Linked DNA regions of Amycolatopsis sp. NBC_01480. The protein of the gene in region 1 interacts with the protein of each later gene in a pairwise test. Links are inferred from orthologs where the notes say so. Each region holds a gene or a part of one and is shown in the gene's direction. Other genes may lie near its edges. The genes, in order: OG371_RS31775 and OG371_RS07590.

Evidence for each region.
Region 2: the proteins of OG371_RS31775 (region 1) and OG371_RS07590 interact in binary tests that used the Escherichia coli proteins (3 or more experiments, as listed by UniProt). The link is inferred for Amycolatopsis sp. NBC_01480 from one-to-one orthologs.

The regions. Positions count from the first base shown.
Region 1 is NZ_CP109442.1:6,643,185-6,648,833, forward strand. The notes cover bases 1,910-4,898. They hold OG371_RS31775 (ABC-F family ATP-binding cassette domain-containing protein), read left to right. Parts: upstream 1,910-2,584; coding sequence 2,585-4,213; downstream 4,214-4,898. Other genes in these bases: OG371_RS31770 (acVLRF1 family peptidyl-tRNA hydrolase), read left to right, coding at 1,910-2,404; OG371_RS31780 (helix-turn-helix domain-containing protein), read left to right, coding at 4,393-4,602; OG371_RS31785 (glycosyltransferase 87 family protein), read right to left, coding at 4,589-4,898. Outside these bases: OG371_RS31765 (S8 family serine peptidase), read left to right, coding at 1-1,631; more of OG371_RS31770, read left to right, coding at 1,736-1,909; more of OG371_RS31785, read right to left, coding at 4,899-5,649. UniProt on the Escherichia coli protein: Genetic data indicate it may be involved in ribosome assembly or function.
Region 2 is NZ_CP109442.1:1,629,815-1,636,766, forward strand. What follows is about bases 1,649-5,940. They hold OG371_RS07590 (multifunctional oxoglutarate decarboxylase/oxoglutarate dehydrogenase thiamine pyrophosphate-binding subunit/dihydrolipoyllysine-residue succinyltransferase subunit), read left to right. Parts: upstream 1,649-2,017; coding sequence 2,018-5,740; downstream 5,741-5,940. Other genes in these bases: OG371_RS07585 (hypothetical protein), read right to left, coding at 1,649-1,807; OG371_RS07595 (GNAT family N-acetyltransferase), read left to right, coding at 5,889-5,940. Outside these bases: OG371_RS07575 (ABC transporter ATP-binding protein), read left to right, coding at 1-614; OG371_RS07580 (DUF4291 domain-containing protein), read left to right, coding at 743-1,351; more of OG371_RS07585, read right to left, coding at 1,427-1,648; more of OG371_RS07595, read left to right, coding at 5,941-6,416; OG371_RS07600 (FAD-dependent monooxygenase), read right to left, coding at 6,389-6,952. UniProt on the Escherichia coli protein: E1 component of the 2-oxoglutarate dehydrogenase (OGDH) complex which catalyzes the decarboxylation of 2-oxoglutarate, the first step in the conversion of 2-oxoglutarate to succinyl-CoA and CO(2).

The DNA.
Region 1 (5,649 bases):
TCAGCTTCAGCCAGAACGTGCAGAACGGCACCCAGGACCCGTTCGAGGTCCTGTCCACTCCGCTGTTCGGCGGCACCGGGCTGCGGCTCGCCGTGGTCAAGTTCGCCGGCCAGGGACGCTACCTGTCGATCACCGCGTTCAACAGCCGGTTCCGGGACTCGGCCGACGGCCTGAAGGCCTACAGCACCCCGGGCGCCGTGGTCGGCCACTCGTCCGCGCGCACCGCGTTCGCCGTCGCCGCCGCGCCCGCCGGGGCCGCGTTCGGCCGCCCGCTGGAGCCGGGCGACCCGGCGAACCCGGCCGGGCCGTTCCCGGCCGCGTTCTCCGGCGCCAGCAAGGCCGAGCGGTTCAGCTCCGACGGTCCGCGGCGGATGTTCTACGAGGCCGACGGCACGCCCATCACCCCGGGCAACGTCTCCTCGACCGGTGGTGAGGTGCGGGGCAAGCCCGAGATCACCGCGGCCGACGGCGTGCGCACCTCGGTGAGCGGGTTCGACCCGTTCTTCGGCACCTCCGCGGCCGCGCCGCACGCCGCGGGAATTGCGGCTCTGGTGCTGTCCGGCAACCCCGGACTGTCCTCATCGGACGTTCGCGACGCGTTCCTGAACACCGCCGTCGACATCGAGGCGCCCGGCACGGACAACCTGACCGGCGCGGGCGTCGTCCTCGCCGACAAGGTGCTCGCCTACACCGGGGCCACCCCGCAGCCGTACGCCCAGGCCCAGACGCCGACGGTCAAGACGGCCAGTGGCGGCTCCTCGCTGAACCCGGGCGACACCGCCAAGGTGACGCTGCCGGTGACCAACATCGGTGACGGCGCCGCGTCGTCCACCAGCGTCGTGCTCACCAGCCCGACCCCGGGCGTCACGATCACGCCGCGCATCAAGGCGTACGGCACGATCAGCCCGGGCCAGACCGGTGTGAACGACTTCACCGTGACCGTGCCGGCGAGCCAGCAGCTCGGCGTCCCGGTGGTGCTGGCCGCCAAGGTCAGTTTCGTGGGCTCGCTGTCGCCGGTCACCAGCACGTTCCCGCTCGGGGTCGGCACCCCGTCGCCGGTGGCGCAGACCTTCGCCTACACCGGCCCGGCGGTGGCGATCCCGGACAACTCGCCGCTCGGCGCCTCGGTGCCGCTCGTGGTGAGCGGGGTCGGGCCTGCGTCGAAGGTGTCGGTCTCGATCGACGGCGCCACCTGCACCACCGCCGAGGGCGCGACGACGGTCGGCATCGACCACACGTACGTGGCCGATCTGGCCGGCACGCTGGTCTCGCCCTCGGGCGCGACGGCGACGCTGTTCCAGCACGCCGGCAGCAGCGCCAACAACCTGTGCCAGGTGGTGTTCGACGATTCGGCGGCGAAGCTGTTCAGCTCCGTCAGCTCGGTGGACGCGCCGTTCACCGGCACGTACAAGCCGGTGAACGCGCAGACCGGACTGAACGGCCTCGGCACGGCCGACGGCACGTGGACGTTCAAGGCTGTCGACAACGCGGTCGGTGACACCGGCTCGATCCGCAGCGTTTCCCTGCACGTCAACGGCTTCGTCGGCGCCGCTCCGGCGCCGGGCCAGGCTGCCGGGGTGCACCAGTCGGTGAGCACGGGACCGGTCCACCCGGTCAACGCCCTCGCCTGATCCTGAAAGGGCCGTCAAGGACTCCTTACCCGCGCTCGACGCGGGTAAGGAGTCCTTGACGGCGTTCGGCGGTCGGCAGGGCGGGATGGCCGTACGGTTGCCCCATGGCGAAGGCACGTCAGGTCGCGGGTGGCGGGCGGGCCGTCGAGGTGGCACCGGACCGGCTGGACGGCTGGTTCACGCGCTTCGCGGAGCGCAACGACGGCGTCCGGACGACCGTGCTCGGCGCCCGTGAAGTGTGCGTGACGGCGGGCAACGGTGTCACGGCGACCGCAACTGTCCCGTTCGGACCGTTGGCCGTGACGGGGGAGCGCGAGGGGCTGGCCGTAGAGCCGTTCGTGGCCCACGTGCTCGTGCCGCGGCTGATCGCGCTGCTGCTGGTGCGCCTGGGCGGGCACAGCCTCGGCCTCGCCCGCGGCGGGGTGGTGGTGCTCTCGCGCACCGACCGGCACCTGGTGCACGGCCGGTCCGCGACCGGCGGCTGGTCGCAGCAGCGGTTCGCGCGCCGTCGCGCGGGACAGGCGCGCACGGCGCTGGCCACGGCCGCCCAGGACGCCTTCGAAGTCCTCGTGCCCCGACTGTCCGAAGTGGACGCAGTGGTGCTCGGCGGCGACCGGCACGCGCTGGACCGGCTGCGCGCGGATCGCCGGCTCGCGCCGTTGTTCGCCCGCGCGGAGCCCCGGGTGCTTGAAATTGCCGAGCCGCGGCGAACCGTGCTCGAAGACGCGGCGGAGCAGGCGATCTCCGTGGAACTGGTGCTGCGTGAGAGGTGAACGCCCGGTGAAGCCGGAGTGAGACCGGCCACGGGGCGCAAAACCCGTGGACGGCGACCCGTACACTCGATCTCGTGGAAATCCTGCTGGAGTAGCGGCCGCACCGGACACCCGTGCCGAAACCGGGTGGTGCCGGTGCCCGAAGCTGTCCACGCCCACCCCCGAATCCGGGAGTTTCCCTTGATCACGGCCACTGGCCTAGAGCTGCGCGCCGGCTCGCGCATCCTGCTCAACGGCGCCACCGTCCGCATCCAGCCCGGCGACCGCATCGGCCTGGTCGGCCGCAACGGCGCCGGCAAGACCACCTCGCTGAAGGTGCTCGCCGGCGAGGGCGAGCCGCACGCCGGCGACGTCCGTCGCAGCGGCGAGCTGGGCTACCTGCCGCAGGACCCGCGCGAGGGCGACCTGTCCGTCACGGCGAAGGACCGCGTGCTGTCCGCGCGCGGGCTCGACACGCTGCTGCGCGACATGGAGAAGGCGCAGACGGCGATGTCGGAGCTGGTCGACGAGCGCCAGCGCGACAAGGCCATCAACCGCTACAGCCGGCTCGAGGAGCGCTTCGCGTCCCTGGGCGGGTACGCCGCGGAGAGCGAGGCCGCGCGCATCTGCTCGAACCTGGGCCTGGCCGACCGCGTGCTGGCGCAGACGCTGAGCACGCTGTCCGGCGGCCAGCGCCGCCGCGTGGAGCTGGCGCGCATCCTGTTCGCCGCGGCCGAGGCGGGCGCGGGCGGCAAGTCCGAGACGATCCTGCTGCTCGACGAGCCCACCAACCACCTCGACGCCGATTCGATCACCTGGCTGCGCGGCTTCCTCAAGCAGCACGACGGCGGGCTCGTGGTGATCAGCCACGACGTGGAGCTGCTCGGCGACGTGGTCAACAAGGTCTGGTTCCTCGACGCGACGCGCGGCGAGCTGGACCTGTACAACATGAGCTGGCAGCGCTACCTCGACGCGCGCGCCACGGACGAGAAGCGCCGCCGCCGTGAGCGCGCGAACGCCGAGAAGAAGGCGTCCGCGTTGCAGCAGCAGGCCGCGAAGCTCGGCGCGAAGGCGACGAAGGCGGTGGCGGCCAAGAACATGGCGCGCCGCGCGGAGCAGATGCTGTCCGCTCTGGACGAGACCCGGCACGCCGACAAGGTCGCCCGGATCAAGTTCCCGGAGCCGGCGCCCTGCGGCCGCACGCCGCTGATGGCCGAGGGGCTGTCGAAGTCCTACGGCTCGCTCGAGATCTTCACCGGCGTCGACCTCGCCGTGGACCGGGGTTCGAAGGTCGTCGTACTCGGATTGAACGGTGCCGGAAAGACGACATTGCTCCGGTTGCTCGGCGGAATGGAAACTCCGGACACCGGATCCTTGGTCCCGGGTCACGGAATGCGTTTGGGCTATTACGCACAGGAACACGAAACGCTTGACCATGAAGCGAGCGTGTGGGAAAACATCCGACACCTGGCCCCGGACACCGGTGCCCAGGAGTTGCGTAACCTGCTCGGCTCGTTCCTGTTCACCGGCGAACAACTCGACCAGCCGGCCGGCACCCTTTCCGGCGGCGAGAAGACCCGCCTCGCGCTGGCCGGACTGGTCTCCAGCGCCGCCAACGTGCTGCTGCTCGACGAGCCCACGAACAACCTGGACCCGGCCAGCCGCGCGCAGGTCCTGGACGCGCTGCGCAGCTTCGCGGGCGCGGTCGTGCTGGTCACCCACGACCCGGGCGCGGTCGAGGCGCTCGAGCCCGAGCGCGTCATCCTGCTGCCCGACGGCACCGAGGACCATTGGTCCGCGGATTATCTGGAACTTGTCCAGCTAGCGTGACCCAGATGCGGCCATTCGGGTGCTTGCCAACCGGCGCGAAGCACTGAAATGGCCCAATGTGATCGCAGTTTCGACTGTTTTACGTCTGTCGTCTGGCATTCCGGCGCTCAGTGTTCGATCATTGCCCCGGCAGGGGCCCAATGTGGCCCAGAACACCACTCGGCGGGAAGGCGATCGACGTGGCTGATCTCAAGAAAGGCGCGCGGATCACCGGCAACACGCGCGACAAGCTGGCCGCTGACCTGAAGAAGAAATACGAGAAGGGCTCGAGCATCCGGGCCCTCGCGGAGTCCACGGGACGGTCCTACGGGTTCGTCCACCGGGTCCTCTCGGAGTCCGGAGTCCAGCTGCGGGGGCGCGGCGGGGCGACTCGGGTCAAGAAGAAGTAGTGGTACCAGGGCTGCTGCGCGGGGGGCGCAGTCCCGGTTCGGCGGCTCGGAACGTGAGCGCGGCTCCGAGCAGCACCAGTGGATAGACCAGGTAGCCGTAGCGGGTTGCCGGGGTGAGCAGGATCAAGGCGCCGAGACCGACGGCGATCCGCACCAGCACCGCGGATCCGGTCGCGGGGGGCCGGCGCCCCAGCCACACCAGCATGGCCACCGCTGCCGCGCCGACCAGCACCAGCGAAACCACGTTGCCCACGGGGCCGGTTTCCGCGATCAGGTGGCCCGGCAACGGGCTCGCCGCGGGGGAGTGCACCACGCCCATCCCGAGCGGGAACCGGATCACGTGTTCCAGGAAGGCCTTCGGACCGGCCAGGTAGACCGGCAGGTGCAGCACCACCGTCGTGGTGACCAAAGTGGTCACGAAACGGAGAAGTTTCGTGCGCCCCAAGCTCTTTTCGCCGCGCCCGCGGTAGTAGCAGTACACCGCGAGCACCGCCGCGGCCGGTGCCACGATGAGTTTCGCGCTGATCACCAGCGCCAGCACCAGTCCCGACCAGCCGGCCCGGCCGGTCGCGGCGAGTGCGCACGCGAGCACCAGCAGTCCCACGATGGCCAGATCCGGCCCGGCGACCGACCACGTCAGCGCGGTCAGCGGGCAGGCGAGCGCCAGCTGCGCCGCGAAAACCGGAATCCTGGGCCAGTTCAGCATTCGTAGCGAGGCGATCACGCACAGGCACACGGCGAGCGCGAAGTACCAGCGGGCGTCGGTGAGCGCGTTGGTCACCGGGTTGCCGCCGAAAAGCGCGCGCGGCAGGCCGAAGACGGTCATCACCGGGCCGTAGGGCGTGTAGTCGTTGACCTCCGGCGGACGGCCGAGCGCGGTCACGTCGACGTACGGGGTGCCGTGCTGCAGCAGCAGGCGCGCGCTGCGCTCGATCACCCACACCTCGGGCTGGGCCGCCCAGGATCCGGGGGTGACCAGCCAGTCCACTCCGGTCAGCCGGCGAATCACCAGTACCGCCAGCGGGATGATCATTGCCAACAGCCCGA
Region 2 (6,952 bases), 5.0 Mb from region 1 along the record:
TCGGCGCGACCGGCGCGGGCAAGTCCACCGCGGTGAAGCTGGTGGCGCGCTACTACGACGTGACCGGCGGCGTGGTGCGGATCGACGGCACCGACATCCGCGAATACGACCTGCCCGGCCTGCGCGCCCGGATGGGCGTGGTGCCGCAGGAGGCGCACCTGTTCTCCGGCACGGTCGCCGACAACGTCCGCTACGGCCGCCCCGAAGCCTCCGACGCGGAGGTCGAAGCGGCGGTCCGCTCGGTCGGCGCCCTCGACGGCATCGCCGCCCTCCCCGCCGGCTTCCTCCAACCAGTGGGCGAACGCGGCCGCTCCCTGTCGGCCGGCCAGCGCCAGCTGGTCGCCCTGGCCCGCGCCGAACTGGTCGACCCGGACGTCCTGCTCCTGGACGAGGCCACCGCCGCCCTGGACCCGTCCACGGAAGCCGCGGTCCTGCGCGCGACCGAACACCTGGCCCGCCGCCGCACCACCTTCGTCGTCGCCCACCGCCTGGCCACCGCCGCCAAGGCCGACCGCATCATCGTCCTGGACCACGGCCGCATCATCGAACAGGGCACCCACACCCAGCTCCTCACTGCCGACGGCCACTACGCAAAGCTGTGGTCCCTCGGCTGACCTGTTTCCGGCGACGGCTCGTTTACGCCCATGCGGGCCGTCGTCGCCAGCCGGGCCAACGCCGGATGAGCCGCCGCCGTAAGCGAAACCGCTCGCCACGACCGTCTGGCGCTGCGAGGATTGCCGCTGTGTTCGAGGAAAACCGAGCGCCTGCCCATCAGATCCGGGCCCGTCACGATGACCGGACCGTGCGGGTCTACCAGGCGTACGCGCCGGAGATCGCCGGGCCTGCCCTGAAAGCGGGCACGTTCGTGGCGCCGTTCAAGCGGGAGCGGATGACGTGGATCAAGCCGTCGTTCCGGTGGATGGGGTACCGCTGCGGCTGGGCGGCCAAACCCGGCCAGGAGTGTGTGCTGGCGCTGGACATCACCCGCGAGGGCTTCGAGTGGGCGCTCACGCACTCCGCGCTGAGCCACTACGACGCCGACGTCCACCCGGACCGCGAGGCCTGGCAGACAGCGGTCCAGACCAGCCCGGTCCGCATCCAGTGGGACCCCGAGCGCGACGTCCACCACCGGCCACTGCCGCACCGTTCGATCCAGATCGGGTTGAGCGGCGAGGCCGTCGGGCGTTACGTGGACGAGTGGATCACCGCGGTCACCGACGTCACACCGGTCATGCGCGAGATCCGGGGCCACCTCGCCGCCGACCGGCTGCCCGAGGCACTGGCCCTCCTGCCGGACGAACCGCCCTACCCGCTCTCCACCGAGCTGGCCAAGGCCGTCGACGCGCGCTAGGCAAGCCCGCCAAACACCTCAGCCAGGCGAGCCCGGGCAAAGCAGCTCAGCCAGGGCCAGCCTAGCGACGGGTCTTCAGGGCAGTTCCCGCCAAGCCAGTGAGCCCCACCCCGCCGACGAGACGTCCGCCGGTTCCGCCCAGCGGACCGTCCCCGGGCGCACGTGCGCGCCCGCGCCGATGGACCAGTCCGGCTCGCACGGTTCGACGTGTTCGAACTCCTCGATGTGCGCCGGGGTGTGCCACACGGCGGCGCACGAATCGCACATCAGGACGACCTTGCCGCCCTCCACGACCAGCGGGCGGATGAGCCCCTGGTCCCAGAACGACGGACACTCCACCAGCCACATCGCGCTGCACCACCTCGTCGGGCCGCCGCGGCGCACGCGGCCGCGTCTGAGCAGGTCAGTGCAGCCGAGCGGGGTGAACGGCCGCGGGCAGCCCGGCAAATCAGGCATCAACGATGCCCGAAAAGACCGTGCCAACCACCCGCCGCCCAGTACCAGAACGGCCCGCCACGCGTCGATCTTGATCGAGTCAGTGATCGATCCCTTAGTGCGCCACGCCTCACACAGGGCAGTTCCATCACACGGCCGTCACGGAGGGGGTTAGCCTGGTAGGCGCATTAGCACAGACAAGATCGAGACGGATAGAGGCGAGCCCAAGCCGTGTCCAGCAGCAGCCCTGCGTCACAGTTCGGCCCCAATGAGTGGCTGGTCGAGGAAATGTACGACCAGTTCCTCGCGGACCCATCCTCAGTCGATGCCGCGTGGCACGACTTCTTCGCGGATTTCAAGCCGACGCAGACGGCCCAGGCGAAGGCTGACACCGCCCGCCAGACCGCCGACACGCAGCAGCCCGCGGGCAGCGGAAACGGCCACGTCAGCGCGCCTTCGGCCAAGGCGGTCCAGAACGCGGCTTCGGCCGCGCAGCAGACCTCCACCCCGGCGAAGGCGGCACCCGCGCCGGCGAAGAGCGCCGCTCCCGCGAAGCCGGCCGCCAAGCCCGTCGCGAAGGAAGCCGCTCCGGCGGCGAAGGACACGAAGGAAGAGCCGGAGTCGAAGCAGCTGCGCGGCGCCGCGGCCGCGATCGCGAAGAACATGGACGCTTCCCTGTCCGTGCCCACCGCGACCAGCGTGCGCGCCGTGCCGGCGAAGCTGATGGCGGACAACCGCATCGTCATCAACAACCACCTCAAGCGCACGCGCGGCGGCAAGATCTCCTTCACGCACCTCATCGGCTACGCCATGGTGCGGGCGCTGAAGGACTACCCGAACATGAACCGGCACTACCAGCTGATCGACGGCAAGCCGTTCTCGATCACGCCGGAGCACGTGAACTTCGGGCTCGCCATCGACATGAAGGGCAAGGACAACTCCCGCACGCTCGTCGTGGCCTCGGTGAAGGGCACCGAGAACATGACGTTCCTGCAGTTCTGGCAGGCGTACGAGGACATCGTCAAGAAGGCCCGCAACAACAAGCTGACCGCCGACGACTTCGCCGGCACCACCATCTCGCTGACCAACCCGGGCGGCATCGGCACCAACCACTCGGTGCCGCGGCTGCAGGCGGGCCAGGGCGCGATCATCGGCGTCGGCGCCATGCAGTACCCGGCGGCGTTCGAGGGCACCAGCGAGAAGACCCTGGTCGACCTCGGCATCAGCAAGATCATGACGCTGACCTCGACCTACGACCACCGCATCATCCAGGGCGCGGAGTCGGGCGAGTTCCTCAAGCGCATCCACCAGCTGCTGCTCGGCGAAGACGGCTTCTACGACGACGTCTTCACCTCGCTGCGCCTGCCGTACGAGCCGATCCGCTGGGTCGCCGACATCCCGGACGGCCCGGTCGACAAGACCGCGCGCGTGATCGAGCTGATCGACGCCTTCCGCATGCGCGGGCACCTGATGGCCGACACCGACCCGCTGAACTACCGCCAGCGCAGCCACGCCGACCTCGACGTGCTGAGCCACGGCCTCACGCTGTGGGACCTCGAGCGCGAGTTCCCGGTCGGCGGCTTCTCCGGCCAGGAGCGGATGAAGCTGCGCGACATCCTCGGCGTGCTGCGCAACTCCTACTGCCGCACCGTCGGCATCGAGTACACGCACATCCTCGACCCCGAGGAGCGGCGCTGGATCCAGGAGCGGGTGGAGATCCCGCACGAGAAGCCGGACCCCGCGGTGCAGAAGTACGTGCTCTCGAAGCTCAACGCCGCCGAGGCGTTCGAGACCTTCCTGCAGACCAAGTACGTCGGCCAGAAGCGGTTCTCGCTCGAGGGCGGCGAGACGGCGATCCCGCTGCTGGACACCCTGCTGGACAAGGCCGCCGAGCACGAGCTGGACGAGGTCGTCATCGGCATGCCGCACCGCGGCCGGCTGAACGTGCTGGCGAACATCGTCGGCAAGCCGATCTCGCAGATCTTCCAGGAGTTCGAGGGCAACCTCGACCCGGGCCAGGCGCACGGCTCCGGCGACGTGAAGTACCACCTCGGCGCCGAGGGCAAGTACTTCCGCATGTTCGGCGACGGTGAGACGAAGGTGTCGCTGACCGCGAACCCGTCGCACCTGGAGACCGTCGACCCGGTGCTCGAGGGCATCGTGCGCGCGAAGCAGGACCTGCTCGACAAGGGCGGCGAGGGCTACACCGTGCTGCCGGTGCTGATGCACGGCGACGCGGCCTTCGCGGGCCAGGGCGTCGTCGCGGAGACGCTGAACCTGGCGCTGCTGCGCGGTTACCGCACCGGCGGCACCGTGCACGTGATCGTCAACAACCAGGTCGGCTTCACCACCGCGCCCGAGCACTCCCGCTCGTCGCAGTACGCCACCGACGTCGCGAAGATGATCGGCTCGCCGATCTTCCACGTGAACGGCGACGACCCCGAGGCCGCGCACTGGGTGGCCAAGCTGGCCGTGGAGTACCGCCAGGCGTTCCACAAGGACGTCGTGATCGACCTGATCTGCTACCGCCGCCGCGGCCACAACGAGGGCGACGACCCTTCGATGACGCAGCCGGCGATGTACGACATCATCGACACGAAGCGCTCGGTGCGGAAGACCTACACCGAGTCGCTGATCGGCCGCGGGGACATCTCCGTGGACGAGGCCGAGGCCGCGCTGCGCGACTTCTCGAGCCAGCTGGAGCACGTCTTCAATGAGGTGCGCGAGCTGGAGAAGCGCCCGGCGAAGGCCAGCCCGTCGGTCGAGGGCGAGCAGCAGATCCCGGCCAAGGTGACCACCGCCGTGTCCACCGAGGTCGTGGAGAAGATCGGCGACGCGTTCCTGTACACCCCCCAGGGCTTCACCCCGCACCCGCGCGTCAAGCCGGTGATGGAGCGGCGCCACAAGATGTCGCGCGAGGGCGACGCGGACTGGGCCTTCGGCGAGCTGCTCGCGTTCGGCTCCCTGGCACTGGAGGGCCGCCTGGTGCGGCTGTCCGGCCAGGACTCGCGACGCGGCACGTTCACCCAGCGGCACTCGGTGTACATCGACCGCAAGACCGGCCAGGAGTACTCGCCGCTGCAGCACCTGGCCGAGGGCCAGGGCCGCGTGATGATCTACGACTCGGCGCTGTCGGAGTACGCGGCCGTCGGCTTCGAGTACGGCTACTCGGTGGCGAACTCCGAGGCGCTGGTCATGTGGGAGGCGCAGTTCGGCGACTTCGTCAACGGCGCGCAGACCGTGATCGACGAGTACATCTCCTCCGGCGAGGCCAAGTGGGGCCAGCGCTCGGACGTCGTGCTGCTGCTGCCGCACGGCGCCGAGGGCCAGGGCCCGGACCACACCTCCGGCCGCATCGAGCGGTTCCTCTCGCTGTGCGCGGAGGGCTCGATGACGGTGGCGGTGCCGTCCACCCCGGCGAACTACTTCCACCTGCTGCGCCGGCACGCGCTCGACGGCATCCAGCGCCCGCTGGTCGTCTTCACCCCGAAGTCGATGCTGCGCAACAAGGCCGCGACCTCGTCGGTGGCGGACTTCACCGGCTCCAGCCGCTTCATGTCGGTCATCGACGATGTCACGCCGGACCCGGCCAAGGTCCGCAAGGTGCTGCTGACCTCGGGCAAGCTGTACTGGGAGCTGGTCGCCGAGCGCACCAAGCGCGAGGCGGACGACGTCGCGATCGTCCGGATCGAGCAGTACTACCCGCTGCCCAAGAAGAAGCTGCTCGCGGCGCTGGAGCGCTACACCAACGCGACGCAGGTCGCGTGGGTCCAGGAGGAGCCGGAAAACCAGGGCGCCTGGCCGTTCTTCGGCCTGAACCTGCCGCGGAAGTTCCCGGAGGCGCTCTCGGGCCTGCAGGTCGTCTCGCGCCGCCCGATGGCCGCGCCGTCGGCCGGCTCGTCGAAGGTGCACGAGGTCGAGCAGAAGGCGCTGATCGCGAAGGCGTTCGAGTGATCACTGCTTGAGCCAGGCAAGCCCGGAAGGCCACCGTGGGGAATCCCCCGCGGTGGCCTTCCGCTTTCTGCTCGCCGTGCTCCACAAAGGACAGTAACCGCGAAAAACGGTTTCCGTTCCAGAGCGGCCGCGAGGCAGACTTCCGGCCATGTTCATCCGCCAGGCCACCGAGGCCGACGCCGCGGCGATCCACGCCGTGCACACCGCCGCGTTCCGCGACCACAACCCCGTGGGCACCGCCGAGATCCCGGAAGCCCGGCTGGTCGGCGAACTGCGCGCCGACGGCGACCTGATCCCGGCCCTGTCCCTCGTCGCCGAGCGCGACGGCGAGGTGATCGGCCACGCGTGCTCCAGCTCGGCCCGCGTCGCCGACGACACCGCTGCCGCAGTCGGCTTCGGCCCGCTGGGCGTGCTCCCGGAGTTCCAGCGCAGCGGCGCCGGCTCGGCTCTCGTGCACGCGACGCTCGGCGCGGCCAACGCGCTGGGCTTCGCCGCCGTTGTCCTGCTCGGCGACCCGAAGTACTACTCCCGCTTCGGTTTCGTCCTGGCCTCGACGCTGGGCATCACCCCGCCGGAACCGGACTGGGCCCCGCACTTCCAGGCCCGCACCCTCACCGCGTACATCCCGTCGGTCCGCGGCCCGTTCCGCTACTCCCCGGCGTTCGAACGGCTCTGAGCGGGCCCGAACCAGGTGGCCAGCGCAGTCCTCAGCTCGACGGCGGACTCCGGGAGCCAGGCGACGTAGCCGTCGGGGCGGACCAGGAGCGCCGTCGAGGCCGGGATCTCGCCCACCGCGGGAATCGCCCAGCGCTCGGTGGGGCAGATGGCCTCGACGTGGTCGACGCGATCGGTCCAGCCTTCGAGGCCGGCGCCGGAACCGCCGCCGAAGTCGAGCAGGACCGGACGGCCGCGGTGCAGGAGTTCGTAGAGGCGGACGGCGCCGTCGGCGGTTTTCAGGTCGAGGTCGGGCACGCGCCCGCCGAGCAGCGGGTGCTCGTCGCCGATCGGGTATTCGAGGTCCAGGGCCGAGAGCATGGTGCCGATGACGTCGTTCCCGGCCTCGGTCCCGATCAGCGCGGCGACGCTCTCGCGCAAGGCCTCCACGCGCGGGCCCGGCCGGCCGAGCACCGTTTGCGCGCGGGTGTTGCGCACGACCCGGTCCGCGACCGGGCGGCGTTCGGTTTCGTAGCTGTCCAGCAGGGTTTCCGGCGC